2 regions of the Psychrobacillus sp. FSL K6-1267 genome follow, and region 1 is predicted to be linked to the other one. Evidence: predicted binding sites of a transcription regulator. Region 1 holds the regulator's gene; the other holds the start of a gene.
The links. The regulator NrdR, encoded in region 1, represses ribonucleotide reductase genes. The targets are predictions, from matches to a motif close to AACACNATATATNGTGTT.
Positions count from the first base shown of each region.

Region 2: MHB55_RS11525 (vitamin B12-dependent ribonucleotide reductase) is a predicted target of NrdR. The motif match lies at 7,205-7,222, and genes of this name have one in related genera.

Region 1 is NZ_JBBOOR010000001.1:2,645,633-2,661,897, forward strand. It holds gene MHB55_RS13475 (DUF1294 domain-containing protein) at 608-892, opposite strand; gene rplT (50S ribosomal protein L20) at 1,095-1,454, opposite strand; gene rpmI (50S ribosomal protein L35) at 1,502-1,702, opposite strand; gene infC (translation initiation factor IF-3) at 1,733-2,254, opposite strand; gene thrS (threonine--tRNA ligase) at 2,561-4,486, opposite strand; T-box leader at 4,611-4,835, opposite strand; gene dnaI (primosomal protein DnaI) at 4,887-5,828, opposite strand; gene MHB55_RS13505 (replication initiation and membrane attachment family protein) at 5,838-7,193, opposite strand; gene nrdR (transcriptional regulator NrdR) at 7,224-7,688, opposite strand; gene speD (adenosylmethionine decarboxylase) at 7,809-8,192, opposite strand; gene MHB55_RS13520 (glyceraldehyde-3-phosphate dehydrogenase) at 8,461-9,465, opposite strand; gene coaE (dephospho-CoA kinase) at 9,587-10,177, opposite strand; gene mutM (bifunctional DNA-formamidopyrimidine glycosylase/DNA-(apurinic or apyrimidinic site) lyase) at 10,191-11,066, opposite strand; gene polA (DNA polymerase I) at 11,079-13,706, opposite strand; gene hflC (protease modulator HflC) at 13,855-14,826, opposite strand; gene hflK (FtsH protease activity modulator HflK) at 14,826-15,815, opposite strand.
Region 2 is NZ_JBBOOR010000001.1:2,276,582-2,292,846, reverse strand. It holds gene MHB55_RS11560 (suppressor of fused domain protein) at 678-1,337, shown strand; gene MHB55_RS11555 (hypothetical protein) at 1,468-1,881, shown strand; gene MHB55_RS11550 (ABC transporter permease subunit) at 1,902-3,416, shown strand; gene MHB55_RS11545 (alpha/beta fold hydrolase) at 3,371-4,180, shown strand; gene MHB55_RS11540 (ATP-binding protein) at 4,438-5,700, opposite strand; gene MHB55_RS11535 (rhodanese-like domain-containing protein) at 5,771-6,154, opposite strand; gene MHB55_RS11530 (lipoate--protein ligase family protein) at 6,257-7,093, shown strand; gene MHB55_RS11525 (vitamin B12-dependent ribonucleotide reductase) at 7,253-9,820, shown strand; gene MHB55_RS11520 (hypothetical protein) at 9,990-10,409, shown strand; gene MHB55_RS11515 (M24 family metallopeptidase) at 10,480-11,544, shown strand; gene efp (elongation factor P) at 11,560-12,117, shown strand; gene MHB55_RS11505 (SpoIIIAC/SpoIIIAD family protein) at 12,802-13,011, shown strand; gene MHB55_RS11500 (hypothetical protein) at 13,015-13,398, shown strand; gene MHB55_RS11495 (stage III sporulation protein AE) at 13,413-14,324, shown strand; gene MHB55_RS11490 (hypothetical protein) at 14,324-14,479, shown strand; gene MHB55_RS11485 (hypothetical protein) at 14,721-14,960, shown strand; gene MHB55_RS11480 (SpoIIIAH-like family protein) at 14,962-15,495, shown strand; gene accB (acetyl-CoA carboxylase biotin carboxyl carrier protein) at 15,743-16,252, shown strand.

The DNA of each region.
Region 1 (16,265 bases):
ATTAATATAAAACGTACAACTACCTATAACTGCTCCGCCCCTTAAAATGTAAAGTTCTATATCTCCATTTTGCCTTACCTTACAATTTTTATTACTACACTCATATGATTGTAGCGACAGGCGGCGACTCCTGTGGGATGAGTGAGACAGATAAGACATCACAAACGACGCATAAGCGGCGGTGATGGCTTATCGCTCACCCCACGGAAAGCGCCCGCCGAAAGCGAAAATCTATCCTTTAACTGTCATAGTTTAGGGCGCAGTTCAAGGTTCTTCTTAAAGCTCTTTTTCAACTATTACCTTCATTTTTTACACTCAAAAGAATATTCACTTGTTAGGTTACTATGAATATCGAGGATGGGCGTCCCGCCAATTTCAAGACAGCCATTGTTAGCTAAATTTATTTCCTTTGTATTAAAATAACTAGATGAGATTGTTAAAAAAAGGAGACCTACTATAGCTATTCCTAAAAGAAATACCACTTGTAAAAAGTACTTATTCTTAGTCATTTTCGAAAACCTCATTTCAATTATATATGGCTATATTACTTATACCACTATACGAATGTAATTATTTCGTATCAATCTAAAGATTCTTCTAAATTAAATTAGAATACTAGAGGACTATTATCCGTTAACAACCAAACAATTAGAAATATATACAAAATTAGTAACATGAGAAAGCCTACACGAAAATTGGTATGCTTTGTTTTGTGATGAAAAAGCTGCATCCCTAAATATGCACCAATTCCACCTCCAAAGATGGCAAAAGTCCATAAAGTTTTTTCAGGAACCCTTTGTCCTTTTTTCTTTGCTTGTGATTTGTCATAGCCCATCAAAAAGAACGCTGAGACCGACATTAACAAGATAAAAATGAGAATTACATTTACCATAATTGTCCCTCCTCTAAAAAAACGTAAGTGCCTTTACCTGCCTCCAACAAGTAACTGAAGAATAGCGTAGAGGCAGCTCCTCACTGCAGCTAGACATAACGAAATGCGCAAAAGCCTATATTCACCCCAGGTAGCAAATGGGGGAAAGCATTAGATTGTAAAAAAAAGGCTGATAGAAAATCTATCAGCCTTTTCATCTAACTTATTTGTTGATTGCTTTTTTTGCTGCATCAGCAAGTTGTGTAAATGCAGCTGCATCAGTTACAGCTAAATCAGCTAACATTTTACGGTTAACTTCGATTTCAGCTAATTTTAATCCGTGCATTAAACGGCTGTAAGAAAGTCCGTTCATACGAGCTGCCGCATTGATACGTGTGATCCATAATTTACGGAAATCACGTTTCTTTTGACGACGGTCACGGTATGCATACATTAATGATTTCATAACCTGTTGGTTTGCTACTTTATATAATGTATGTTTAGAACCGTAATAACCTTTAGCTAATTTTAATACCTTTTTACGACGCTTGCGCGTCACTGTTCCGCCTTTTACGCGTGGCATGTTCATTACCTCCTGCTATTCTTTCGAATAATTTGATTTCGTTTAAATTATTTCATGTAAGTAAGTAAAGTTTTGATACGTTTGTAATCGCCTGAAGAAACTACTTTAGTTTTACGTAATTTACGTTTAGCTTTAGTAGATTTGTTAGCGAATAAGTGGCTTCCAAAAGCACGGTCATGTTTTAATTTACCTGTACCCGTTTTTTTGAAACGCTTTGCAGCTCCACGGTGAGTTTTCATTTTCGGCATGTCGAATTCCTCCTAAACAATTGTACTCTATTACTGTTTTTCGTTCTTAGGTGCAAGCACTAAGAACATGCTGCGTCCATCCATTTTCGGTTTTGACTCGATAGTGGATACTTCCGCACAAGCTTCTGCAAATCTATCTAAAACTCGTTGTCCGATCTCTTTATGAGTAATGGCACGACCTTTAAAGCGAATAGATGCTTTCACTTTGTCTCCTTTTTCAAGGAACTTGATCGCATTTTTCAATTTCGTTTGGAAATCGTGTTCATCGATTGTTGGGCTCAAGCGAACCTCTTTCATTACGATGATCTTTTGATTTTTACGAACTTCACGATCTTTCTTTTGCTGCTCAAATTTGAATTTACCATAGTCCATGATACGAGCGACTGGTGGCTTGGCTTGAGGAGCCACAAGGACAAGATCCAAATTTACACGACCTGCTATTTCAAGTGCTTCGTTACGTGTTTTTAAACCTAATTGATCACCATTTTGATCAATAACGCGTAGTTCGCGTGCTCGAATGCCATCGTTCACATACATGTCTTTGCTAATAATGATCCACCTCCAGATAGTGTCGCGAATACATGGTTTGGGCATAAATTCCGTAGAAACGAATCAGTTACGCCGTTTTCGATCCAATAAAAAAGCGAGCAGACATTTGTTATGTCTGCCCGCCGATATGAGAAATATGTAGCAACTACATATTACAGTCGATCGTGTGCTTACCAGTCAACAACCTAACGTGTCGAACAGGTGAGAAGCGGGCAGCCTCTTCTTATACCACAAACTTGTATTCAATAACCTTAATAACTATACCATCTGTAACAATAGTTGTCAACAAGATTATTCAATAATTATTAATTAGTGTTTTACTTCTTCTTGGATTCTAGTTAAGAACTCATCGAAAGGTATGCTTTCAGAGTTTTGTTCTCCGTATTTACGTACGTTAACGTTCCCAGCCTCTAACTCTTTATCGCCTAAAACAAGCATGTACGGGATTTTTTGCATTTGCGCTTCACGAATTTTGTAACCAAGCTTCTCTTCACGGTCGTCCATTTCTACACGGAATCCAGCAGCAACCAATTGCTCTTCAATTTGCTTCGCATAATCGAAATGCACTTCATTGGAAACTGGTATAAGCTCAACTTGCACTGGAGCCAACCAAGTTGGGAAAGCACCTTTGTATTCTTCAATCAGGAATGCGACAAAACGTTCCATAGTTGAAACGACTCCACGGTGAATAACAACCGGACGATGAGGTTTACCGTCTTCTCCTACATATGTTAAGTCGAAACGCTCAGGTAACAAGAAGTCTAATTGAACTGTAGACAAAGTCTCTTCCTTACCAATCGCAGTTTTTACTTGTACATCTAATTTAGGGCCATAGAATGCTGCCTCGTCTTCAGCTTCGATATAATCTAAACCTAACTCATCCATTGCTTCTTTTAGCATGCTTTGAGCTTTTTCCCACATTTCATCATCATCAAAGTATTTTTCTTTGTTGTTTGGATCTCTGTAAGATAAACGGAAAGAATAATCATTTAAGTCAAAGTCTTTGTAAACAGAGATGATTAGTTCTACAACCTTTTGGAATTCAGTTTTGATTTGATCTGGACGTACAAAAAGGTGAGCATCATTTAAAGTCATCCCGCGAACACGTTGAAGTCCCGATACAGCTCCCGACATTTCGTAACGATGCATAGTACCGAGCTCAGCAATGCGTAATGGGAGGTTGCGGTATGAATGCATGCCATTTTTGAAAATCATCATATGATGCGGACAGTTCATCGGACGCAATACTAATGTTTCGTTATCCATTTCCATTGGTGGGAACATAGAATCTTGATAGTGCTCCCAATGGCCTGAAGTTTCATAAAGATCTTTAGAACCCAGCACAGGTGTGTATACATGTTTATAGCCGAGCTTCAGCTCTTTATCCACGATATAACGCTCGATTACACGTCGAATAGTTGCTCCATTCGGTAACCAAAGAGGTAAACCTTGTCCTACCTTCAATGAGTTAGTGAAAAGTTCGAGTTCTTTACCAATTTTACGGTGATCACGCTCTTTTGCTTCTTCCAACATTTTCAAATGAGCTTGAAGGTCTTCTTTTTTGAAGAAGGCAGTTCCGTAAATACGTTGAAGCATCTTGTTGTCACTGTTACCTCTCCAATAAGCACCTGCTATGCTTAATAGCTTGAATTCCTTTAACTTGCCTGTAGATGGTACATGGACTCCACGACAAAGGTCAAAGAATTCACCTTGCTCATAAATAGAAACCTGTTCACCAGCAGGAATTGCTTCTAAAAGCTCTACTTTATACTCATCATCTTTAAATTTGTCAAAAGCTGCTTCACGAGAAACATCGTGGCGAATAATTTCGATATTTTCATTAATGATTTTTTTCATTTCTTTTTCGATCAATGGTAGGTCATCTGCTGTTATTGGCTCTGGAGAATCTATATCATAGTAGAATCCACTTTCAATAACTGGACCAATACCTAATTTAACATCCTTGAAAAGACGTTTAACTGCTTGTGCCAATAAATGCGCAGAACTGTGACGAAGAATTTCTAATGCCTCATCTGATTCCGGAGTGATGATTGCAATCTCCCCATCCTCTGTAATAGGTGTTTTTAGATCAATCAGCTTACCACTTAATTTACCTGCTAAAGCTTTTTTACGCAGCCCAGGGCTAATAGATTGAGCTATTTCTTCTGTAGTTGTAGATGAAGGAAACTCTTTTACTGCTCCATCTGGGAATTGTAACTTAATAACATCTGCCATTTTGAACACTCCTTAATTGTTTTAGATTAAATGCTGGCTTCAAAACTGTTCTTTCCTTGAACAGCTAAGCCTGTTCAGGTAATACGATTATTTATTTTAGACAAAATAAAAAACCCCATCCCGGTAAAGGGACGAGGTTTAAATCGTGGTTCCACCCTTCTTCTATCTATACGAGTATAGATGAAGCTCTGCATCGGCTAACGGGCCGGTGACCGGCAACTGCTACTTCAATTTCACAGCTACTGCTCGGAGGTGGTAAATCGATTGTCGATACTTAAGAAGCTTCCAGCCAAGGCTTCTCTCTCTATAAGTCGTACAAACTGATTATTGTCCTCTTCAACGCATTATTCTTATTCTTATGAAAATGATTATACGCCACGACTTTATCATTTGCAAGTAGTTATTTAAGCTCTCTCCAGTTTTTCCCTCGTAGAGCAACTGGATTAGTGAGTGCTTTAATCCGCTCCATAATACGCCCTGCCTTTACTACCTCTTTTTCTCCACGTTGCGTGTAGGAAAGATGATGTTGTAATTCATCGTAGTTAAAGTTCGAGGACATAAACGTCGGGAGTTGCTCTGACATTCTATAATGGAGAATTGTGCCTATAATCTCATCTCTTGTCCAGCTAGACATGGTTTCCGCTCCAATATCGTCAAGCATTAGCACTGGGGCCTTTTTCACAAACTCTACTTTTTCAGGTAGAGACTGATCTTGTATCGCTTGTTTCATTTCTCGCAGAAATTCCGGCACATATACAACGACAGAATGAATATGTCTAGCGGCTAGCTCGTTGGCTAATGCGCCTAATAGATAGGATTTACCAACACCAAACTTACCGTAAATATAGAGTCCTTTAGCTGGCAAGACATTTGTTCTTTCCCATTCGTTCAAGAAGTCTTTAGCAGCCCTTACCGCAACTACCCTACTGTCATCCTGTAAATCTAAACTTGAGAGACTCGCCTCCATCACTTCTTTAGGCATATGAATGCTGTCTATCATAGAGGTTACTTTTTTACGTTCATCCTCTATTACTCCTCGTTTACACCTTACATATTCTACATCTATTAGGTTTCGATCTAACACTAGCTTCGGCTCATAGCCCTTCATAAAGTTCGCACACTGCTCTAGCGAGGGACATTCATTACAATCATGAGACTGAGATTTATATTCATATAGCTTACTCAAGCTTCGACTTATTACCTGTTTCGAGATATCTTCGGAGTTTTCTTCTATAAATCCTTGTATACCCGGATCCTCCAATACTTCTTGCTGTAATTCGTCCAATCGAGAAGTAAATTCGGGAGTAATCACTCTTTTGAGTGTTTCATTGATTCGCTCCATTTTATTCACCTACCTTTTCTTCATACCTAGTTCTTCTAGTAATTTTTGTCTCTCTGCATCAATATCCTGAATTCCATTTGTTTCTTTTCCTGACTGTTTCAGCTCGTCATCTTTTTTATAAAACCAATCTGGCACCTTTTCTTCCCTAGTAGGTTTTTTCGAATAGGATTTCTGTTTAGAGCCTTCATTTTTCCACTTCATATATTGCTCATGCTCATTTCTTGCGAGCTCCATAGCTTCTTTAGCCGTTTTGATATCCTTACGCATCCAGTGTGATGCAATCTTCTCTGCGTAATTCTTTGTTAGTTTCATGTCCGTTCGCAGAAGAACGTATTGTAAGAGGACATTCACTACACCAATTGGCATTTTATAATGTGTGACAAAATAATTGGCTAACTGAACATCTGCAAGTATAGGCTCTTTTCCATTAGCAATATCCTTTAAAACCTTTGCAGGAGCAGTTGTTTCCAAATATTGAATCAACTCTTCCTCTTTCGTTAGCTTTTTCTCTACATTCTGTACTGGTTTCTCTGATAGCTCTATTTTTTGAAGAACTGGGGCAGTTCGAGAAACTGTTAGCTTATAATACTCGGCACATGCTTTTTTCAATCTAGCATCAGAAAGATTGAGATCATCATCCAATGCCAAAATAACAACCTTTTGCATTTCTATTGGTGATAAATTATACAAAAAAGCCAATTTCGCAATTATTTCTCTTGCTTCCAATGTCATTGCTGACTTGGGCACCAACTGTTCTGATAACCCTTCCTGCAATAAAACAAAGTCAAAATCTTCATAATAGAACGGCACAGAATTATTTCGTTTCTTTGATTGAAATTGCTCTTGCGTTGATATCGAAGTACCCGTTTTTGTTGATGGCTTAAAGACATCAACAAACGTTCTAGAAACATCTGTGAACTCTTCATGCCAGTTAGGCTTTTGTATGTAACGGTTTCTTAGCTGTTTATATGCATTTTCCCCAATTTTATTTAGTAAAAACATAGATAATAAGGGATCCTTTAAAAAGGACTCTGCATCCAAAGGAGCCTCGAGCTCATAATAGAAGGTTCTTCCTTCCTCAGTTGACTTTTGCCAAGTACGAAGCAAGCCTATTGCTTCCAGGGCAATTCTAGCCTGAAAAATTTTACCTAGTGACAAACCTAAGACGTTTAATAAATGATAATGCGTCCATTGTTCGTTATCTTTCATCTCTCCATCAGCCCATAAAGTCAAGTAGAGACTAATACTTTCAGCACCTACTAGCGGCTGATAAAATAACGTCAATAATTGACGATCATAATCAGAAAAAGAATATGGCAAGCGAATCATATATGTATCTGTTGAATGTAGCTCCTTATATAACATCACTTGTTAACCTACTCTCTAATTAATAACTTATAATGAAGGGTTCTTTTTCAAGATTTCCTTTAATTCATCGATGAATACATTGATATCCTTGAATTGACGATAAACGGAAGCAAAGCGAACATAGGCAACTTCATCGATTTCAGCAAGCTTGTCCATGACTTTTTCGCCTACCTCCTCTGATTTCACTTCAGAGTTACCAGTTCTTCTTAGCTCCTTCTCAATATAAAACACGATCTCCTCTAATTGGTCAAGTGCAACTGGCCTCTTTTCACATGCACGAATTAATCCACGTAATATTTTTTCACGACTAAATTCTTCTCGTGAGCCATCTTTCTTTACTACAATTAATGGAGTCTCCTCTACTTTTTCAAAAGTCGTGAAGCGGAAACCACAGTCTTCGCACTCTCTCCTTCTTCTAATCGCTTTGTTATCGTCTATAGGTCGTGAATCGACTACTTTAGTGCCATTAAATTGACATGCTGGGCATCTCATAGAACCTCTCCTAAATCTTATCTATAATTTTGTATTCCTATTATAACAATTTTTTCTCATAAAATCGAAAAAGCAGAGGAATAAGTTCCTCTGCTCACTCATTTAGGCATTATGTTTCATTTACGCTTGAACTGTCATGCGTTCTTGAGGTGTCTTAACTGGCCCCATACCACGTGGCATTTCGAGCGTTTCGCGCGTTCCAGCATTAAGAGCATCTGCGATATAGTTAGCTGCGATTGATGGATCTAAATCACCACAAGTATACACATCAATGCTTGCATAACCGTGCTCTGGAAAGCTGTGAATCGTTAAATGCGATTCGGAAATAATAACGACTCCACTTACACCTTGTGGTGCAAATTTGTGAAAAGCAACTTCTCTTACCTCTGCACCAGATTTTAGTGCAGCATCAACAAATGTTTGCTCGATAAATTGCATATCGTTAAGTTTGTCGAAATCGCACTCCCATAGTTCTGCAATAATGTGACGTCCCATTGTCTCCAATGTCCGTTTCCCCCTTTGATTAGTTTTATTTTTAACATCAAAGTTGACTACCACGGGGGAAAGTTAGTCCAAAGAGGTCCTAACCCTTTAAGTAGTCCATGTACTAGAAGTACACGATTCCCATTATAAAACAGTTTTTTTAATAATGCAATATAAAAAATCCTCTTTCTACTAATTCTAGAAAGAGGATGGAAATATGTTATTAACAGGAGATAAAAATTATTTATACGCAAAGAATAGCTAAAATTAGCTGTCTAGAAATTGACGATTAAAGACCACTTGCTACTTTTTTAGTAAGGTCAACTACTCTTGCAGAATAGCCCCATTCATTATCGTACCAGGCTAGAACTTTAATTTTTGTTTTGCCAATTACCATAGTCGTCAAACCATCTACCGTACTAGAATTAGTAGTTGTATTGAAATCAATGGAAACTAACGGCTCATGAGTTATTCCTAAAATACCCTTCATAGAACCTTCAGCTGCTTTTTTGAAGGCAGCATTTACTTCTTCAGCTGTCACTTCTTTTTGAACATCCACAACTAAATCAACTAAAGAAACATTAGGAGTAGGTACACGCAAAGCCATTCCATGAATCTTCCCTTCTAGCTCTGGTAGAACCAATGAAAGTGCTTTCGCAGCACCGGTCGATGTTGGAATAATCGATTGTCCACATGAGCGTGCGCGTCTTAAGTCTTTATGTGGGTTGTCTAAATTATTTTGGTCATTTGTATATGCATGAACCGTAGTCATTAAACCATTTTCAATTACAAATGCATCATTCAATACTTTGACAACGGGCGCTAAGCAGTTTGTTGTACAGCTTGCATTTGAAATGATTTGGTGATTTTTCACATCTAACTTATCGTCGTTTACACCAATAACAATCGTTGCATCTTCATTTTTGGCAGGTGCTGTAATTACAACTTTCTTCGCTCCTGCTTTCAAGTGACCAGATGCTTTTTCACCATCATTAAATTTTCCTGTGGATTCAATAACGATATCCACGTTCAATTCTTTCCATGGTAACTTTTCAGGCTCACGTTCATTTACGATTTGTACTTTTTTACCGTTAACGATTAAAGCATTTTCGCCTATTTCAATTTTTCCAGTGAAAGTGCCATGCGTAGAATCATATCTAATTAAATGAGCTAAAGTTTCTAATGGGTATCTCGCATTGATAGCTACTACATTTAAATCCTCTTGTACGATTGCTTGGCGAAATACCATTCTCCCGATTCGTCCAAAACCATTGATTGCAATTGAAGCTGACATATAATAAGTCCTCCCGTAACGTGTGATACTTTTTGTTTTATAATCATGCATTAGTATAACACATTTTTAGAATTATGTAGCCTTAAAATAGCCCATTTTAAAATTCATTATTTTCAAATAATTATTTTTTCCAAGATTTTAAAATTTTTTCTAATTGCTCCTGAGTAGACTCTAAAGTACCATTATTATAAATAACAGCATCTGCACCCTTTTCCTTTATAGAGAGCGGCAGCTGTGATTGGATTCTTGCCTTTGCTTCCTCCATAGAATAATTGTTTCTTGACATTAGCCTATTCAATTGCGTTTCTTCTGATACAGTTACAACAATAATCTTATCGACATAGGATTGTAGTCTACTTTCAAACAGTAAGGGAATATCCATAATAATAGTTGGGTAACCCGCTTCCAAAAGCTCTTCCTTTTGCCTCATCATCTCAGCTCGAATAGCTGGGTGCATTATGTCATTTAGCTGCTTTCTTTTAGCGGGCGAGGAAAAAATGATTTCTCCAAGTTTTGGACGATTTAGATCTCCATCTGAAGTTAGTATATCTTCCCCAAACACATTTATAATCGCTTGTAGGGTTTCGGTCCCTTTTTCAACTACGACTCTTGCTACAAGATCAGCATCAATAATTGGATAATTCATTTCCTTTAACATATTTGATACAGTACTTTTACCGCTAGCAATACTTCCTGTTAAACCAATAATCATGATGAATCCTCCGTTATTTTTGGCACGAACCACAATAGGTAGATGTTCGACCGGCAATTGTTTTCTGCTTGGTTGGTTTCCCACAGATTGGGCAATTTTTTTTGCTATACATTTGTAGTCTATGTTGCATTGTTCCTGCTCCCCCATTTATAGAGCGATAATCCGAGATGGTACTTCCCCCATTTTCAATACTGTCTAATAGCACGGCGACAATTTCATGGAACAATTGAATTTTTCTTTCCTTGCTAATTCTTTTTACTTTTCGAGCAGGATGAATTCTAAGATTAAATAACGCCTCTGTTGCATATATATTGCCACAACCTGAGACTACATGGCCATCCATGATGAATTCTTTAATCGGTTTATTTTCGTATCGTGGGAGAAGGCTCATATTTAGGTAATGGTCTAGCGCTCCTTTGTTAAAAGGTTCAGGAGCCATTAGCAGTAACGGCGGATAATCTGCTTCGGTTTCTAACAGACGCAGTTCACCAAACCGACGTATATCGGCATATACAAGCATATCATCCTCATCAAAATGAAGCGTAACATGACTATGCTTCTTAAACTTTTCCTCCATGATGTCATCAAGACTTCGTACATAGAACCAAGCACCTGACATGCCAAGATGGGAGACAAGCAAAAATGATTCTCCGTCTTGATTTTTTAAATGAAAGTAAATATATTTAGAGCGGCGTTCTATTCGAACAATCGCCATTCCGGGAAGAGCAGACTGGAAAGATTCCACGTCTGCCCCCTTAATGATTGCTTCCTTCCCATTTTCCTTTGAATGAATAATAGTAGGGGAAACATCTACTGATTTAATCAATTTTCCCGTAACAACTGGCTGAAGTCCTCGAACTACCCCTTCAACCTCTGGTAATTCCGGCATACTTAAAACTCCTTACTTTGTATCGTACCAAGATGATCCATATGCATATTCAACTTTTAAAGGCACATTTAATTTAATCGCTGATTCCATTACTTCCGGGACAATTTTTTCTAATAGAGCTATCTCCTCTGGAGGAGCCTCAAATATTAGTTCATCATGCACTTGCAGGAGCATTTTTGTTTGCATATTTTCTTTTTCTAATCGTTCAGCCATATCAATCATTGCTTTTTTAATGATATCGGCTGCACTTCCTTGGATAGGCGTATTCATCGCCGTACGCTCTGCAAAGCTTCTCAAGTTAAAATTAGAGCTTGTAATCTCAGGTAAATATCTTCTTCTATTTAATATTGTAGTAACAAAACCTTTTTGTTTCGCTGTTTGTATACTTTCATCCATATATTCTTTCACGCCTGGGAAGCTTTTTAAATACTTGTCGATAAAAACAGCCGCTTCTTTGCGTGTGATATCTAGGCTTTGAGAAAGACCATAGTCACTAATTCCATAAACAATTCCAAAGTTTACAGCCTTGGCAGCACGGCGCATATTCGAGTCAACCTCGTCTGCACCTACATGAAACACATCCATAGCAGTTTTAGTATGAATATCCATATTATTGTTAAATGCTTCGATTAGATTATCATCCTCCGACATATGAGCAAGCACACGTAACTCTATTTGAGAATAGTCAGCTGCAAACATCACCCATTCCGGGTTAGATGGAACAAACGCTTTACGAATCTTTCTTCCTTCCTCGATACGGATAGGTATATTCTGTAAGTTAGGGTTAACAGAGCTTAAACGTCCTGTTGTAGTAAGCGCCTGCTGATATCTTGTGTGGATTTTCCCATCATCTGTATGGATCTCTTTTAGGAGACCTTCGATATAGGTTGAATTTAACTTTCCTAACTGACGGTATTGAAGAATTTGCTCTATGATTTCATGCTCATTTGCAAGCTTCTCTAATACATCGGCTGCTGTAGAATAACCTGTCTTAGTTTTCTTAATTGGCGGTAGTCCTAGTTTTTCAAAAAGAATCACTCCAAGCTGCTTAGGCGAATTGATATTAAATGCTTCACCTGCTAGGGCATGAATGTCCTTTTCAATTTGTTGTAGCTTGATCTCTAAATCATGACCCATTTCTACAAGAACCTGCTTATCTACCTTTACTCCATCCGACTCCATCGTTCCTAAAATAGAAGCAAGTGGCAATTCCAATTCCTTATATAGCTTAAATTGTTCATTTTCTTTTAATTTCTTTTCTAGAATAGGCTTTAAATGCCAGATAGCCAAAGCCTTCCTAGTAGCATGCTCCGCCAGTTTCTCTTCCTCTGGAACAGATTTTTTTGCTCCCTTTCCATATATCTGCTCGTTGCTTAATACATTAAAATAACCATACTCTTTTCCAATAGATGCAACATCGTCTGCAGATAATGAGGCATTATCAATATAAGCTGCCAGCGTTAGGTCAAACTCTACTCCGGAAATGCTAACTCCATGCTTTCTACTTACCGCTTGGGTCGCCTTGGAGTCCACTACATATTTTGTCTTCGACTCATCCTCTAGCCATGTACAAAATTCTTTTGAATGAAAAGCAGCTTCCCCTGGAACAAAATAGGATTGCTCTCCATCGGATAAAGCGATTCCTAATAAATCCGCTGTATGGTATTGTTCATCATATAATTCCAAGTGAAGAGACATTTCATCCTTTAATAAAGTGAAATCTATTTCCTTTACTATTTCAAATTTCGTTTCAGTAGTAGATTGCTCTTCCGCCACATATTCCGTTTTTTCTAATAAAGTTTTAAAGGATAGTTCCTTCCATATAGAGATCACTTCATCCATGTTTGGTCCGCTATAAGTGATATCTTCAAGTGAAACTTCAATAGGAGCATTTGTTTCAATGGTAGCGAGCACCTTACTCATCTTTACCTGTTCCTCGTTAGCAACAAGCTTCTCCTTTAGCTTAGCACCGCTAACAGAGTCAAGTGCCTTGTATAGATTTTCGACAGAGCCATGCTCCTTTAATAGTTTAATCGCTGTTTTTTCTCCTACACCTGGAACTCCCGGGATATTATCGGAAGCATCTCCCATCAATCCCTTCATATCAATGATTTGAAGCGGGGTTAGTCCGTATTTTTCCTGAACATGCTCCGGTGTATACTTCTCTATATCTGTTATTCCTTTTCTTGTAATGTAAACAGTCGTGGAGTCTGTAGCTAGCTGAGTTAAATCTTTGTCCCCTGACACAATGACTACTTGCTGACCCGTCGTCTCCGCCTGGCGGCTAAGCGTCCCTATAATATCGTCTGCCTCATACATTTCCAGCTCATAGCGTTTAATACCATAAGCATCGATTAGCTTGCGTAAATACGGGAATTGCTCAGAAAGCTCTGGTGGAGTTTTCTGTCTGCCACCCTTATATTCTCCAAATGTAGAATGTCTGAAGGTTGTTTTCCCAGCATCAAATGCCACAAGCATATGAGTTGGATTTTCCTCGTCCATAATTTTTTGGAGCATCATCGTAAAGCCATACACGGCGTTCGTATGTATTCCATGTTCATTTGTTAATAAAGGAAGAGCAAAGAATGCGCGATAAGCCAAACTATTCCCATCTAATAATAGAATTTTTTCGGAAGACATGAATAAATTCACTCCTTGGTTTATATTGTTTTACATTAGCTTCTATACAATATTAAAAGTGCATTTTCGTATTAATACATTTAGCTAAAAATAAAATCGTCATTCCCTATATCTTACCACGACAGTAAGGGGAATGACGATTCATATACTATTCTAAGTATCCTGAAAGGATATTAGCATAAGGTGAATCTGATGGAATAATAATCATTGTATCTTCACCAATGGTTTTCTTATAGGATTCTAACGTTCTGTATAACGAATAGAATTCAGGATCCTTAGAGAAGCTCGAGTTATAAATTCTCGCTGCCTCAGCATCACCTTCTGCTACAAGAAGTGCAGCTTCTTTTTTTGCAGCAGCCTGCATTTGAATAACTTTACTATCCGTTTCTGCTTCAATTCTCCTCTTGTCAGCATCACCAGTAGATAAAAACTTTTGAGCAACACTTTCACGATCGGAAATCATTTCGTTATAAACAGATTGCTCATTCTCTTCTGGCAAGTCTGTTCGTTTAATACGTACATCTACTACTTCAATACCATATTTATCTTTTGCTAGAAGTTCATTTACTTCTTGTGTTATTTGATCGTTAAGGCTTCCTCGAGATGAATTTTCATCATTAATAATCTCGTTGTAATTTAATTGACCAAGCTCTGAACGAACGACCGAATAGATGAATTCTTCCATACGTGAGCTTGCATTAACAATATTCCCTGCATTAGATATCATATCTTTAGGATTAACTACTCTCCAAATTGCATAATTATCAATAATTATTCGACGTTTATCCATTGTATTTATTTCTGCCTCAGACAGATTATGATTCATTTGATATTTTGGAATGGTCGTTACACTTTGGACAAATGGGATTTTCATATGCAATCCTGGTGAATCCTTAATGCTTTTAATCTCACCAAACTGACGAATAACCTTATATTCCCCTTCTTTCACTACATAAATATTAGCAAGGGCAATTACTGCTATTACAAAGACTACTAAGATAGTAATAAAAGACTTAGTATGCTTTTTAAAATCAATTGGTGTCTTTTCTTTCTTTGGTTTATTCGGAACAGTCTTAAACTTAGATTCTAAATTTGCAAAAGGGTTGTTGTTATCTGACATTATTGTCCACTCCCTTCTTCTGTCTTCGATTCATTTGTTGTGGTAGCTGCAGGTGCATTTTGTTTAGTAGATTCTAGCGGTTGTAATGGTAAGTATTTCATCGTTCCACCATCATCATTCATAATATAAATTTTCGCGCCCGGTAAAACGGAATCTAATGTCTCCATTACTAATCGCTGTCTTGTTATCTCTTTGTTATTTTGATATTCAGCATAAAGCTTATCAAATAAGGCTACATCCCCTAAGGCCTGTTCTATACGGGCTGTTTGGTAACCACGTGCTTCAGAGATAATTGCATCTACTTCACCCTCTGCCACACTTATTTTCTCATTTTCATATTTTTCTGCTTGGTTTACCTTTGTATTTTTTGTTTCCTCCGCATCCGTTACTGCGGTGAAAGCTGCACGGACCTCTGCATTTGGAAGCTCTACATCTTGTAATTTTACGGTTAAGACAGTAATCCCTATATCATACTTTTTAATCAATGACCCTAGAAGCTCGTTTGTATCTGCTTCTATTTGAGCCTTCCCAGAAGTTAATGCATCATCAATTTTAGAATTCCCTATAACTGAACGAATGGATGCTGAGGTCGCATCATGCAACATTTCTTTTGGATTTTCGGAATTAAATAGGTACGATTTTGGATCGGTAATTTTATATTGTACTACTAGGTCCGTCAATACGATATTGTCATCACCTGTTATCATTTTTGTATCCTTGTCATATGAAGTTATTTCCCCACTCTCATCCTGCTTGTATCCAAACTGAAGGCTAAAAGTTTCTTTTGATAACTTTTCTACCTTCTGAATTGGCCAAGGAAGTTTAAATTTCAAACCAGACTCTGTTATTGGCTCACTCGCCTCACCAAACGTAATGACGATTGCCTGTTCTGATTCATCTACTGTATACCAAGAAGTAAATACTGCGGATAAAAGAATAATTCCAACTATAGAAACAGCAATAATGGTCAATAATCTTTTTGTACTCATATCTTTTCCCCTTTCTCTCTATATAATTCTTTTACGGAAAGAAAGGGTAGTTGGTTTCAAAAATATAAATATTTAGATTTTTTATGCTACGTTAAAAGTTAAGGGTGATTTAAAAGTGCAATAAAAAATGAGCTGGAAAATGTATCTCCAAGCTCATTAATTAATACTAAATAACCCGTTTGTCGGAAAAGTATTGTGTAGTTTTAAGATTTTCAGTCATTTTCTCGCTTAACCCTTTACATGGACCTGCTCACTTAAGGCTGGTAGAAATCCTAATTCAGAGTTTAGGGATGGATAGTAGAACGCTATTTGTAATAATTTTAAAGTTGTAAATTGGCGATTTCCCTAGCGTTACCCCTTTTAGTAAATATAAAAGCTTGTATTAATGTATGCAAGTGCAGTAGTTCCTATATTGGTGCAATTTTTAAGAGAATTAACCCACCACTTGTT
Region 2 (16,265 bases), 370 kb from region 1:
GAAGTTAAGGGCATAATAGAAAAAGTCGAAGAAGGGGGGGAATAACGTTCCCCATTCCTTCTTAAAAGGACGAGCCAAATTGTGTAGAAGATAATAATGTGAGAACAGTTAATAGAAAAAAAATTAAAAAGAATAGGAACCATTAATATTAGAATTACACCTACGACAGTAACGGATAAATTTTAATAAGGCTCTTTTTCACTTCTTTTTCCAAAAAGACACCACCTATATTATTGATGATTACTATTAAAGTACAAAAAATCTATTGTAACAATTCTATCATTTTTTTAAAAATTCATATTATTGATGTGTGTTGTTTCATAATCGAGAAGAAGCAAGGTCACAACGTATTGGTCTTATTGATACGTTCTTTTTATTTCTCCAAGTGGTTTTAGTTTGTTGAACGGTCATAAATTTTTCTATCAGGTCATAAAACCGTCGTGAACGGTTATAAAAAATTCTATCCGGTCATAAAACCTCTCTGAACGGTCATAAAAAAATCTATTCGGTCATAAATCACTTTTCCACGCAATTTCCATATTGAAATCTGCCAAATCTGAAACTTAATGGTCCCATTTCTCGTAGAATTAATAACTTATTCACCCATTTAGGGAGTGAAGCATTTATTTTATACAGATAGCCTTTAATATAATTACAGATGAGAGGATGGATGTACTATGAATTTAGAAGAATATAAAAAGCGAGCAGCAAAAAAAGAAGATTGGTCACCGGGTTGGGATGCAATAGATGAAGTCTTTGATCAGCTTTATCCAAATCAGGAGCCAGCTCATTTTGGAACTAATCTACATTCTAGGGCTATGTTTGGCGGAGATGAATATATTGACGGGTATAGTATTTATCAATCTCCTAATGGATATAAGCATATTGTGACTTATGGAATGACCGAGTTATACGTGGACGAACAAGCAGTTGGTGGTGAATGGAGTGGTTGGGGATATGAAATGACTATTAAGCTGTCGGAGGAAGAGACAGAAGACTGTTTATGGGCAATATCTATGCTTTCTAATCTCGCTAGGTATACCAATACACAGAAAAGACCGTTTGAACCTTTACAGTATGTAGCAGGTAATGGAGGTTCTCTGCATATTGGAGTAGAATCTGCAATTACAGCTCTGCTTATTGTGGAAGACACAGAGATTCTAGGTATAGATAGCATTCATGGAAGAGTAGATTTTATACAGTTGGTAGGAATCACGCAAAGAGAATTAGATATGTTAATAAAGGATCCAACAAATGCAGAAATTTTAGTCGAAAAAATGAAGAAAGAAAATCCTAATTTAGTTACAGATATGAATAGGAACAAGTCATATATATAATAGCTATGTATCTTACTAACAATGTAAAAACATCCACATAAAATCTAAATTTTAACATTTTTGAAACTTTTAGCTAAAAATTACGTATAACCCTTTAGAACATTAAAAGAGACTTTTCTAGGGGGAAAATATGCGTAAATGTTTCAATTTATTAGGAAAGTTTCTTTTAGGAGTTTTGGGCATTGTTTTAATTAGTAGTGTCCCTGTTGTTTTGTTTCAAATAGGTAGCATATTCGATTTTTCTTTATATTTTCATACAGTGCTTGAGGTGAGCAAAAGTTTAGTTTTACCATCTCAATGGTCTCTTAGTTATTTTGTTATTGAAACAGGTGAATCTATTCCTATAAGCTTAGGTAATTATTTTAAAGGGCCATATTTGTATTCTATGACTATTTTGATTGCCTCGTTGGTTTTTTCTTTGTTTGTTTCCTTTATTTTGGCTATTCTCACAACTATTTCAAAAGGGCCAATTCAAAAAGTCTTATTAAAATTAGCAAACTTACTGCTGTACCCGATTTCGCTTACATATTTCTTATCCAAATAGCAGTAGTCCAGATATATAAAATGTCTGGTTATCGCATTCTTTCCTTTTATAGCTTAGGAGGAGAAGTTATTTATGCTGCGCCAGTTATTTGTCTTTCAGTAATTCCGACCATTCTTTTTTATAAATTATTTGTCCTTTTATTTAATCAAGAGATGGGAGAGCCATATGTAGAGCTTGCTAGATCGAAGGGTCTATCCAAGCTAGAGGTTCTGCTTAGGCATTGTACCTCTAACGTCTTACAAAGTGTCTTTTTTCAATCAAAGTCAATTGTCTGGCTTACTCTGTCTTCCTTATTTATCATAGAGTATCTTTTTGGGATTCCGGGAATTCTGCATTATTTAAGAAATGATTTCACTCCAAAGGGCATTGCGTACATACTTCTATCTATATTTATACCATTTTTTCTTTTTTATACGATTGGAGAAAATACGGTTAAGAAGGGTCAGCGAGAAAAAAGTGTTCTTTTCGAAGGGTTGCGAGTTTCATTCATGGATTCCCTCCAGTGGAAGAATCTTTTTCGTTATAAAACTAAAAAAAGGGTGAGCATATTCGCTCTCCTCACTCAGTATATGAATATAACAATTCCATTAATGATTGTTTTTTGCCTGCTAAGTGTAAGTGTAGCATATTATTTTTTCTATGATGACCATGTGGAACAGATAAATTTTTTATATGACGAGACAGGATCTCTAATCGGGAGGTCGCCACTGCCTCCATCTAGTAGTGTTCTTTTAGGCACGGATCCACATGGATATTCCATTTTCCAACAACTACTTGTTGGAACAAAATATACTATTGTGTTAACTCTTCTAGTCGCTACTGTTAGAGTGTTTGGAGGATATGTTTTTGGTTTTGTTTATGCTTTCTATTTAAAAGCTAAATGGAGAAAAGCCATTAATAGTATAGCTGACGGGATGCACTTTTTACCTTTAACATTATTAATGTATATTTTGCTTCTACCGATTTTAATCGCCTATTCTGGTGAATGGCAAACTACACTGTGGGAAAGATTGTTTATCCAAGTTTTTATCTTGTCTGTGCTAGTACTTCCGATTACTACTAGTCTTATTGGCAACGAAATGAATGAGGCGATTAAAAAAGAATATGTACAAAACTCTGCTGTAATGGGAGGGTCTTTAATATGGATTGTACTAAAGCATATTAATCCACAAATAGGTAGGAAACTTTGGTTATATTGGGCCCAGCACATAGTGCAAGTACTTCAAACACTCGTACATTTAGGTGTTTTATCCATTTTTGTTGGTGGAGCAATTAACTTTCTTGATAGCCCTAGACTATCACGAGAAATTTACGAATTGTCAGGAATGATTTCCATATCGAAGGAAGTATTTCTAACAAAACAATTGTGGCTCATAATACCTCCGTTAGCTATATTTATGTTACTTATTTTTTGTTTTCAGAAGATAGCAGATGGCATCTCAGATAAACAATTACAGTCTGGAGGACAAAAGAAAAGGCGGGAAATAAAATGGTCCTATATTACAAGGAATTTGGCCAAGAGAACGACGAAATAATCCTATTTCTACATGGTGGAGGAGTAGCGGGGTGGATGTGGGATAAGCAGGTTCAGTACTTTAAAGAAAACTATCATTGTATTGTACCAGATCTCCCTGGTCATGGCCAAAATAATGAGAGCGAATTTGTCTCTATAGAGGATTGCGCTTTTCAACTCATACATTTACTTCAGGAACAGCATGAAGATAAGAAGAAAATTGTTGTTGGTTTTTCGTTAGGAGCACAAATAGCTATTCAAATGCTATGTATTAACAAAAATTTAATAAACTGTGCAATGATTAATAGTGCACTCGTAAGAAAGATACCGCTTGGAAAGCAAATGGTTAAACCTTCGTTAAAGTTAACTTATCCGTTCATAAAGAGTAGATCCTTTTCTAAGCTCCAAGCAAAGACATTGTATATAGGAGAAGATAGATTTGAACAATACTTCAAAGAGAGCAACCAAATGTCTTTAAAAACCCTTACAAGAGTTCTTGAGGAGAATATGTCCTTTCATATTCCATTCGAATATTCTAATGTAAAAACTAGACTATTAATAACTGTTGGAGATAAAGAAAAAAAAGTGATGAAAAATTCGGCGGGAGACCTATTAAACAAACATGATTGTGCAAATGCGATTACTATTAGTGGTATAGGCCATGGAATTCCATTAGCAGCTCCAGAATTTTTCAATGATATATTAGAAAATTGGTTGAAGGGAGGGAATGTACTTACAAACACGGAGGAAATAAAGAGAAGTGGTAGTACTCCAGAGATAAACTGAAGTAATATTCGTCTATCGATTAGATAGTCTCTCGTTTAATTACTAGAGATGGAGCGGGAGGTAATATCTCCATTCTGCGCATATAATAGGACGATTTTAAGTATGATGTCTCTCTCATAAACTATATATCATTCTATATAGAAGAAACTCAATATTTTTTCAAGTCGAAATATAATATTCATACTTTTATTATGTATATAAAGTTATATAAATAAAGTAAACACTCCTACTAAAATCCAGGAGTGTTTATGCAGAAATTAGAAGCCGATAGAATGATCGTCCTCTTCCCAGTCATTTTTAAGAGTACGTTTGTTTTGTTGAATTAGTTCGTTAATACGTTTTTCGTATCCAAGCTCCCCATCGTAATGCCAATTCAATGCAATGGACATGTACAATTCGTTTAATTGGGAAACAGATAAGCCCTTTGAACGTTTAGCTATATCTGTCAATACTTCCTCAGTAAAAATCTTCTTTTTATCTACCTTACGTAAGTAATTTTCTCTTACCTTTTGCGGTGGTGAAGGAATTTCATAGGCACGATCAAATCTTCCAGCTCGGTTAATAAGTGCAGGATCAATCTTTTGAGGGTAGTTAGTGGTTCCAATGATAAATAGCCCTTCGCGAGATTGTGTTCCGTCTAGCGTGTTTAAAAAGACGGAGCGTGTATACTCAGGCATCGAGTCAATATCCTCTATTACTAGAATAGCTGGCGCTAATCTTGTAACTATCCCAAAAACCTCTTGGATTGAATGGCTTCCTGTGAATTCAGTGATTTGCCAATACACCACCGGAGCCTTTGTAGATCCTGTTATAGATTTAACTAATGTTGTTTTTCCATTGCCGGGGGAACCATAAAGTAAGATACCCCTTTTGTATGGAAGACCGTATTCCTTGAAAAAATGACCGTCCTCATTAAAAAATTCATCGATAGAACGAAAAATATCTTGTTTAATATGGTTCTCGAGTAAAACTTCCTCTCTTTGAACGGCAGCTTGCTCCCCATATTTTCTTCGTTGTACCCCGTGTTCCGTGTCTACCAAATAGGTGACAGATTGCTTGAGAAGTTCACGTAGCTTTTCGTTTATTTCTTCTAAAAAGTAAAGGGCACCTTCAGGGGAAGTGGAAAAGAAAAAATATTCAGGCCAAGCATTCCCTCCCGAAAAATTAAAGGCCATCGTTACAGCCACTTGATATTCAGGAAATAAAATAACCGTATTTTCAAAGGTACTGACAATCTCTAGCTTGCTCTCCATCGAAAGTGAAGATTTATTGGCAATTTTACTTAATGGCTTTGCTTCATAAATATTTCCTAAAATTTTGTATTGAATCAGTTCATTTTCCATCATTTCGATTAGACTGTTATCTAATTGAATTATATGATCTCCTATATCCACTAATTGCCAATTCCCCTCATAATTTTCATTTAAGAGCTTAATGACTCTCCGTGTTAAAATAGCAAAATCCTCATAGTTTGGGTGTAACTCTCTAAATTGTTCTTCGTTAGAAAATAATACCTTCATTAGCCAATCCCCCTATGTAAAAGCTCTAAACAAAAAAGGTTCCTCTTGGTAAGAAGAACCTTATGTTATATTATTTGGATTTTATCTTTCCAGTCCAGCTTTTAAAACCACCTTGTAATTGGTTAAGCTGCGTGTAGCCTTTTTTCTTTAAGAACATGGCTGCGCGTCCACTTCTTGCGCCATTTCCGCAATAAAGATATACTGGCTTATCTGGTCGAATTTCTTTGTGTCGTTGACGCAATTGAGATGATGGTATATTTCTTGCACCAAGAATATGACCTCCATCAAATTCCTTTGGTTCACGCACATCGATTAACTGAGCTTTTCGATAACCCTCGATGAATTGTTCCTGTGTAAGGTTTGTAACTGTTTTCTTTAGTCGGTATGCTGAAATTCCAGCATAAACTAATAATACGACCAATATTGCTATGATAATATAAAGAGTCTCTAACACGGTCTTTCCCCTTTCTATACTTCCAATATCTATTATAAAAGATTTGCTAGATACAATTCAATCATTTTGGTAAAATGAATAGCGTTGTTAGGGGGGAGAAGTTTGGAAAAAACAAAATGGTACTTTATTGATTCAGGTCCGTGCGCCCCATCTTATAATATGGCGCTTGACGAAGCACTTCTAGACTGGCATAGTGAAGGTTTGATTCCACCTGTGATTCGATTTTACGAATGGAATCCTGCAACTCTATCAATTGGTTATTTTCAATCGGTAGAAAAAGAGATAGATATGGAAGCAGTTCGCAGGCTTGGTTTAGGATTTGTTCGAAGACCAACAGGTGGGCGAGGAGTTCTTCATGAGCATGAACTTACATATAGCGTCATTGTTTCGGAAGACTATCCAGATATGCCAGCAACAGTCACGGAGGCATATCGAGTAATCAGTGAGGGACTGTTGAAAGGATTTCAGAGTCTTGGATTAGAAGCTTACTTTTCTATTCCTAACACTCCTGATAAGCTACAAGCTCTAAAGAATCCTAAAACTGCCGTTTGCTTTGACACACCTAGTTGGTATGAGCTAGTGGTGGAAGGTAAAAAGGTTGCAGGTAGTGCTCAAACTAGACAAAAAGGTGTTATATTACAGCATGGAGCGATACTTTTAGATTTAGACGATGAGAAACTAGTTCAAACTTTTAAATTTTCTACGGATGAAGCACGTGAAAAGGTGAAAAAAAGTATAAATCAAAAAGCTGTCGCTATAAACAAATTATTACAAAAACCGATACCTATAGACATATGCAAGGTTGCTTTTAGGGATGGATTTTCAGAAGCTTTAAATGTTGAATTGGTGCCATTTAGCTTAAATGAGAAACAAATTGAATATGTGAAAACGTTGGAAAAACGGCGTTATGCAAATGACGAATGGAATTTAAAAAAATAAAAGTCTTAAAGGCATATGGTCAAAATGAGGAATAGGAATTAATGCTTAAAATTTAATTTGCCAAATTAAATCACTTTACACCTCTATATGTAGTACCGTATGATATATAAAGCTACTACATCTTGTGTCAATGCGAGTTGTAGAAAGGAGGAAAAACAATTGGTAACTACTACTAATGAAACTAATATGAAATTAAATGTAAAAGAATTAAATCGAGATATCGAATTATTTCCTCAAGTCCATCCAATAACAGAAGATATGAATCTAACACACAAAGGTGTATCTCGATTGGTAATGATTGACAGATATTCATTCAAGGATACTGAGAAGAAAACGCTAAAAGTAGGAGATTTTGTCGTTTTAACAGTAAAGGAAGACCCTAAGTTTCCTGCTAGAGGTCTTGGTTATATTGTCTCTATTAACGATGAAGATAAAACGGCGGAAGTATTAATCGAAGAAGACTATCGCAGTGCAATAGATGATAGCTCTAAGATAAAATCAGGCATCGTTCGCCGTCCTTTGAGTGTAATTGAAAAACCGTTAGAGGTTTATTATGAACAAATTGCTAAGCGTAATGCAACTGGACTTGCTTCTGTAGAAGAAACGGAAGAAAAGAGAGTTGAATGGTTTGAAAAGTTCTATCAACAATTAGTTTCCCTTAAATTTATACCTGCTGGACGAGTATTATATGGAGCGGGTACAGGAACAGATGTAACTTACTTCAATTGCTATGTTATGCCTTTTGTTGCTGACTCACGTGAAGGAATCAGTGATCACCGTAAACAAGTAATGGAAATCATGAGTCGCGGTGGAGGAGTAGGTACAAATGGTTCTACTCTTCGTCCACGTAATACATTGGCTCGTGGTGTAAACGGTAAATCATCAGGGTCTGTATCTTGGTTAGATGATATTGCTAAACTTACTCACCTAGTAGAACAAGGTGGTTCAAGACGCGGAGCACAAATGATTATGCTTGCGGATTGGCATCCAGATATTGCGGAATTTATCATTTCTAAAATGCAAAATCCACGTATTCTTCGCTTTTTGATCGAGAACACTAAGGATGAAACCATTAAACAACTTGCAAAGGACAAGCTTAAATTTAAGCCTCTTACTGCACAAGAAGAAGCTATGTACCAGGGAATTGTTAACTATAAAAACATTCCAGGCTTAGGAGGCTTCAGCGATGAGATTATCCGCGATGCAGAAACAAAACTGCGTGACGGAGGTACTTTCTCAGTTCATAACCCTGAGTTTCTAACTGGAGCAAACATTTCTGTAACTCTTACAGATGATTTCATGAAGGCTGTGGAAGAGGACGGGAACTTCGACCTTCGATTCCCAGCAACAGAATCCTATACAGAAGAAGAAATGACCTTCTATAATGAAAACTGGCATAAAATTGGTGACGTTCGCGAGTGGGAGCGTATGGGCTACAAGGTTCGTACATACCGTACAGTGAAAGCAAAAGAATTATGGAACCTTATCAATATCTGTGCAACTTATTCTGCAGAGCCAGGTGTGTTCTTTATCGATAATGCTAACGAAAAAACAAATGCAACTGCATATGGACAAAAAGTTGTCGCTACAAACCCATGTGGAGAGCAACCACTTGCACCATACTCAGTTTGTAACCTAGCTGCAGTAAACCTAGCGCAATTTGCTAACAAAGATACTAAAACAGTAAATTTTGAAGCATTAAAAGAAACTGTTCGTGTTGGTGTTCGTATGCAAGATAATGTCATCGATGCAACTCCATATTTCTTAGAAGAGAACAAAATTCAAGCTCTAGGAGAAAGACGTGTGGGTCTTGGAGTTATGGGATTAGCAGACCTTTTAATCTATTGCCAAAAAGAGTATGGTTCAGAGGAAGGAAATCTCCTTGTGGACGAAATCTTTAAGACAATTGCTGTAGCTGCTTATGAAACATCTGCGGAGCTTGCAAGCGAAAGAGGAAGCTTCCCATTCTTGACTGGAGAGACGGAAGAAGAGACGAACAGACTTCGTAAGGCATTTACGGAAACTGGATTTATGCAAACTATGCCCCAAGAGATTCGTCAAGCAGTGCTTGAAAAAGGAATTCGTAATTCTCATTTATTAACGGTTGCTCCTACTGGCTCTACTGGAACAATGGTTGGAGTATCTACAGGATTAGAGCCTTATTATTCATTCACGTATTACAGAAGTGGCCGTTTAGGTAAGTTTATCGAAGTAAAAGCGGATATCGTACAGGAATATTTGGATGCAAATCCAACTGTAAAAGAAGATGAATTGCCAAACTGGTTTGTTACTGCCATGGAATTACCACCAGAAGCACATGCAGATGTTCAATGTATCATCCAACGTTGGATTGATAGCTCTATATCGAAAACAGTAAATGCACCTCGGGGCTATACTGTAGAACAAGTAGAGGCAGTTTATGAGCGATTGTATAGCGGTGGAGCAAAAGGTGGAACAGTTTACGTAGATGGAAGTCGTGATTCACAGGTATTAACGCTAAAAGCAGAAGAAAACACAGTAGATGATGATGCAGTAAAAGAAGAAAAAGTAATGGAAAAACGTCCGATTGTCTTGATCGATACGATTCAGGATTTACGTTCTACAAACGTAACAATAGGATCTGAAGTTGGAAACACTTGTCCAGTCTGTCGTAAAGGTACGGTAGAGGAAATGGGTGGTTGTAACACTTGTACAAATTGCAATGCACAGCTAAAATGTGGACTGTAAATATTCTAGAAGAGAGCATATGCAGATTCTGCATATGCTCTTTTTTTACATGTAAAACTACTGCTTTAAAGACTTATTTTTTTATGAATCTTCTATAGGAAATGTTTTTCTTATTTTGTTTAGTAAAACTAGGAAAGGCACAAACTGATTAAAAAGGAGGATGTTGTGCATGAAAAGTTTATCTTTTTTTACGAGCTTAGCAGCTGCTGTTGTAGTTACTGCATTGCTTAAATTTTTACATTTATTTCACTTTGTTAAATGGAATCCAGTAGGTTATTCAAAATCCTTCGAGATGTTCGATGATACAAATGTTTATCTTCGCTGGTTAGTTTTGTTTCTAGTTATTTGGGCAATAAGTTTAGTGATTTATTATATAAGTATTTTGACAGCGAAAGTTCCAGTTGCTATTTCAAGTATCATTTTTGGGATTATACTAGCATTTATCGTAGAGTGGCTGATCAGTGATGCTACAATGATTAAAACGATAAAAAAAACATCCATTCCCTTTATTTGCATCGTCGTTATAGGTGTGCGATTTCTAATGGAGTCAGCCATATTTCATTCCAAGGATCAGCCGATTGGAAAATGAAAATTTACCCACTCCCTTTCCTATGATAAAATAGACAATAGAGTTTATTTTGATAATGAGAAGAGGGCTAATGATGAAATTAGAAAAGCTGCGTTTAGCATTAGAAGAAAGAGGCGTGGATGCATTATTAATCACAAACGGGTACAATCTACGATATCTTACCGACTTTACTGGTACGGCAGGTGTCGCAATTGTATCTAAAGATGATGCAGTGTTTATCACAGATTTCCGTTATACCGAACAGGCTGCTAGTCAAGTGAAGGATTTTCGTATTGTTCAGCATACTAAAACTCTATTAGAGGAAGTCTCTAACCAAGTAACAGAAATGGGTATTAAATCACTAGGCTTTGAAAAAGATGATGTGACTTACAGCGTTTATGAATTATATAAGCAAGCTGTTTCATCAGATCTTGTACCTTTGTCGGGAGTGGTTGAAAAAATTCGCTTGATAAAGACGGACGAAGAGATTAGTATAATAAAGGCAGCTTGTCGTATAGCTGATGAGGCATATGAGCATATTGTGACTTACATAAAACCTGGCATGACGGAACTACAAGTCTCGAATGAACTGGAATTCTTTATGCGTAAACGTGGCGCTACTTCCTCTTCTTTTGATACAATTGTAGCTTCAGGGACACGTTCTGCATTGCCACATGGAGTAGCAACAGACAAAGTAATCGAAGTTGGAGATTTTGTTACATTAGATTTCGGAGCTCTTTATAATGGTTATATCTCTGATACAACCCGTACTCTTGCAGTAGGAGAGCCGAGTGAAAAACTAAAAGAAATTTATCAAGTAGTTTTAGATGCTCAATTATTAGCTCTTGAAAAGGTTAAACCAGGAATGACTGGAAAAGAAGCAGATGCGATCGCACGAGACTATATCGCTTCAAAAGGATACGGGGAAGCATTTGGCCATTCACTTGGTCATGGTATCGGATTAGAAGTTCATGAAGGACCTGGATTATCATTCAGATCGGACATTGTTTTAGAACCAGGCATGGTTATTACAATAGAACCTGGGATTTATCTACCGAACATAGGTGGAGTTCGTATAGAAGACGATGCACTCGTGACTGAGAATGGCCTAGAAAAGCTAACACACTCTACAAAAGAATTATTAATATTATCGTAATTTGGAGGAAATTAAATGATTTCAGTAAATGATTTTAAAACAGGTTTAACAATCGTAGTAGACGGCGTTCTTTACCGTGTTCTAGACTTTCAACACGTAAAGCCGGGAAAAGGTGCTGCATTTGTTCGTTCAAAACTGAGAAACTTACGTAACGGCTCTGTGAATGAAAAAACTTTCCGTGCTGGAGAAAAAGTGGAGAAAGCTCAAATCGATAACAAAAAAATGCAATACCTTTATGCAAGCGGAGATCAACATATCTTCATGGACACGGATTCATACGAGCAATTAGAGCTTAATGAAAACCAAATCGAATATGAATTAAAATTCCTTCGTGAAAACATGGAATTACAAGTAATACAATACCAAGGAGAAACACTTGGTGTAGAATTACCAAAATCAGTGGAACTAGAAGTTATAGAAACTGAGCCAGGAATCAAAGGAGATACTTCTGGTGGTGGTTCAAAAACTGCTAAATTAGAAACAGGTTTAGTTGTTACAGTGCCACTATTTATTAATGTGGGTGATAAACTTATCATTAATACTGATGAAGGCTCATACGTTTCAAGAGCATAATATAATCAAAAAAGGTATCAAGAGGGAAACCTCCTGGTACCTTTTTATATTGAACTAGAAACATACTCTATTTTCAAACGCAATGCCTCTTGAAGTTAATTGGAAAGTTTAGAGCGTTTGCTGGATTAGCTCAATATATTATTCCCTTTACCGGATGCAAGTATTCTTTACGGTAAGCGAACTGGTTGGATTATACAGCTAGCTAAAAACTTCCGAGTAGAGCACTTTTGTTTCCTTTTATACTAGTTTACAATCTATAGTTGCCTATTCCTACAATGACATTGGCTCGCTTTTTAATTCATAGTTTTATCCATAATCATTATAAAATAATCGCTAATTTTTTTGAATTTAATTAATTCCAAAATAGCATTTTTCTATAAAACGACCATTTGTCAGTCTGTTTATTGGAACGACAGGCGGCGAATCTGTGGTAAGCCACGATGATGGCTTATCGTTCATGCTGCGGAACACATACTCTTAAAGTGAAAAATCAATTATACTTTATTCATCGCAAAGTATATGTATATAATTGTGTACTTTTTTATTGTTCGTATTTTTATACATAAATAGAAACTATGAATTTATTCAATTTGTTACATATAGCGGACTAGGTATTTCCTTACTATTCGTTCATATTCTCCACCTGTCCCACATATAGTACGTAATAGGGAAGGGGGAGGCATTGTGGAACTTCACGATGTACTTCGAGTTGCGGGTATAGGCTTATTGATAGCAATTCTTCACTTGTTTTTTGAATCGACAGGGAAAAAAGAGTTTGCATTTTTTTTGTTTTTTGTAGGATACATTTACATGACAATAGAATTGCTTCGTTTACTAAGGCTGTTCTTTTATGAAATCTCCTCATTTTTAGAATGGCTTGTTATGACGAGTTAGCAAATGATTGTCTATATTACTATTATAATAGCATTTTGCTTGTTGCAGTTAGTTAAAGAAATCTACCCCAAACTTCACTCCCTTATTTATACCATTTATATTTTTCTCTTTTTAACGTATTTAACTACTTCAATCATTATTCCTTTTATTAATCAGTATATCTCCAGTGTTCCAGAAGCGATTCTACCAATCGTAAAACTATTATTGTTCTCAGTTATCCTCCTATTTATTTCGCAAATTGTTGAAGAACTCTTAGAGGACTATGAGTACACTAGTTTGGCGTCACTGATTACATTCACGACTAAGGCAATCTTACTTATCGTATGGCTCCAACATATGAAACAATTTTATGAAAAGTTTTTTTCAGTTATGGGACTACTCTCTTGAAGGAATGAGCAGTAATGGATGAAATTATTGCAACAATTTTGCAACCAGCAAAAGAAGTAATACAAACGTTCGTTTATATTCTCCTGTTCGGTTTTGCGTTTATGTGTTTGGAATGGCTTATTCCCAGCAGTAAAAGGTTATTTAAATTATTGTTTATTTTTATTATTTGTTTTTACTGTTTGGAGCCTGCCTTTCGAACAGTAAAAATGGTTCAAGTAGTAACAGGTGAGCTGGTACACGTGTTTTTGGGAGTCTATCCAGTATTAACGGCAGGGATAGCTTTATCTGGAGGGGCATTTCTAGTCACTCTATGGAACCCGGTCGTTTTGCTGTTCTCAACCTTTACATCTATTATGGTAGATAAAATTATGATTCCTGCATTATTAGCAGCCTTTCTCTTTGATTTAATCACAAGGATTCAACCTGCCATTTCTTTTTCTAAAATGTCAGATTTAATCCGTATGACTTTGGTGGGAGCCACCTCCATCATGCTTCTGTTATACAGTCTATTTATAACGGTCAATGGTGTGATTACTTGGTCAGTGAGCGGGGCTGTAAATGAAACAGTAAAAAGATTGATCTCTAACAATATACCTTTTGTTGGTTCTTTGCTTACCGAAAGTATCAGTACAATGAAAAGCTACTCATCTACAGCTTCTGCTATCACAGGAAATTCTATTTTGGTATCTATATTAGTTTTAATATCTATTCCAACGATACAAACAATTCTAATTGCGTTTCTATATCGCTTTCTCAGTGCAATTCTTGAACCTTTTGTTGATGGGCAGATTAGCGGTCTATTAGATGATATTGGAAAAACATTATTTGTACTTTCGATTATCTCCGTATTAATAGCCTTTGCGTTTTTCTTTACAATAATTTTAATCATGCTTTTTGCCAAACTATTGATAGGTGTGAAGGGTTAATGGTAGATTTCTCAGCATTACTATATGGAATTCTCCTGATTGTCATAATTGGAGAAATTCTATCTATCTTAATCGAGCAATTGGACAAGGAGAGAACAGGCTTTTTCATAAAACTTTCCATAATCGTATGGATTATCTCCTTTTTCTTCATATAAATAGATTGTGTTGCATAAAGTATGTTATCCAATATGAAAAGAAGGGTGAACTACTATCTCATTAAAACAAAAACCCACTTTTCGTTTTGTAGTTATAAGTTTAGCAGTATTAGTCATTAGTCTCTTATTTTCAGAGATTTTTGGGCTGACGGATGACGTAAAAAACAATTCCACCCCTCCAGAAGCTCAAACGAAGGATGAGCTCTCAGAAATACTTGAAAAAATTCATGGGGTTGGCAAGGTGTCTATTTACTTTCATTACGCAGAACGATCTGAAAATAAAAAGGAAAGTGATTCATCATTTTTCCAATGGACAAGTGAGAGCAAGATGGAAAAAGAAGAACTGATTGGAATACTGGTAGTTGCGGAAGGAGCGAGCGATAATCGTATAAAAAACAATCTTATAAAAACCCTTTCATCTGTTTTGCAAATATCTCCACATCGAATAGTGATAGAAGAAATGGAATTGGAGGATAAATAATATGAATATTAAAAAGAGATCCGTTTGGTTTTTAACTTTATTAAGCTTAGTTGCAGTGGTAACCGTGTATTACGCAACAGAAAAACCATCCCCTTTTGATGGAATTGCTTTATTTTCAAATGACTCGGTAGAGGATGTTAAGTTAGTAGAAACAGCTTCCACAAATGAAGAATCATTTGTTTCTCACAGTAATGCTTATGAAGAGTTACGTATGGAAGTTCAAGAAAAACGTAGTCAACTCCATGAGCAACTTGAATCTAAGGTTGCTTCAACTGAATTTACAGCTGAGCAAAAAAATGAGGCATATTCTCAAATTGAGCAGTTAGTGAAAATAGATTCAACAGAAGCGATGTTGGAGCTTATCATAAAGTCCCTAGGCTATGATGATGCCTTAGTTCGTATAGAGGACAACAAAGTGTTGATTGATGTAGTTTCAAATGAGCAATCCTCAAAAAAGGCTTCTGATATTGTTTATGCAGTGAAGAGAGAATATCCTCAAGCTTATCAAGTAGAAGTAAAATTTGATGGTCTGTAAGAGAGGTGCCTATAACGGGCACTTTTTTTCTGTTTATACTATATATAACAATTTATGGTTTAATTTTTTTAAATAAATTCACTAATATAGCGTATTAAAGTTACTGTATAAAAGGTAGTTTTTGGTTTGTTTAAGTCTGTTATTCCCTAAAAGTAATGAACATTTAAACGTTTCTATTCCCAATTAAACTAAAAACGACTAAAATGAAAAGGGAAGTATTAAATAGTAATTAAGGGAGATGGGCTAAATGAAGATCCAAGAAATCAGAGAAATTATTAAGCTAATTGATCAGTCTACACTAGATGAGTTTTCATATGAATCAGAAGGAACTAAAATTAAGATTAAAAGAGGGGATAAAAACTCTCACAAATCGACTATTCAATCATTAGAAAGCTCATCAGTTGGAGAGGCTTCGAAAGTAGAAACAATACAGGCTCCGGTTGTTAACGAGGCTCCAAAAGTAGTAGAAACAGAAAATCAAGTAGCAAAACTAGCTCCAGTTGAAGAAGATAATAGTTCTTTACATAAAATTACTTCTCCAATGGTCGGCACATTTTATCAATCTTCTTCTCCAGATACGCCTGCATATGTACAAGTTGGTAGTAAAGTGACTGCTGACTCAATCGTATGTATCGTAGAAGCGATGAAACTATTCAATGAAATTGAAGCAGAAGTAGACGGAGAAATTGTGGAAATCCTAGTTAAAGACGGACAATTGGTAGAATATGGCCAACCTCTGTTCCTAGTAAAAGCATAAATAGGAAAACAAA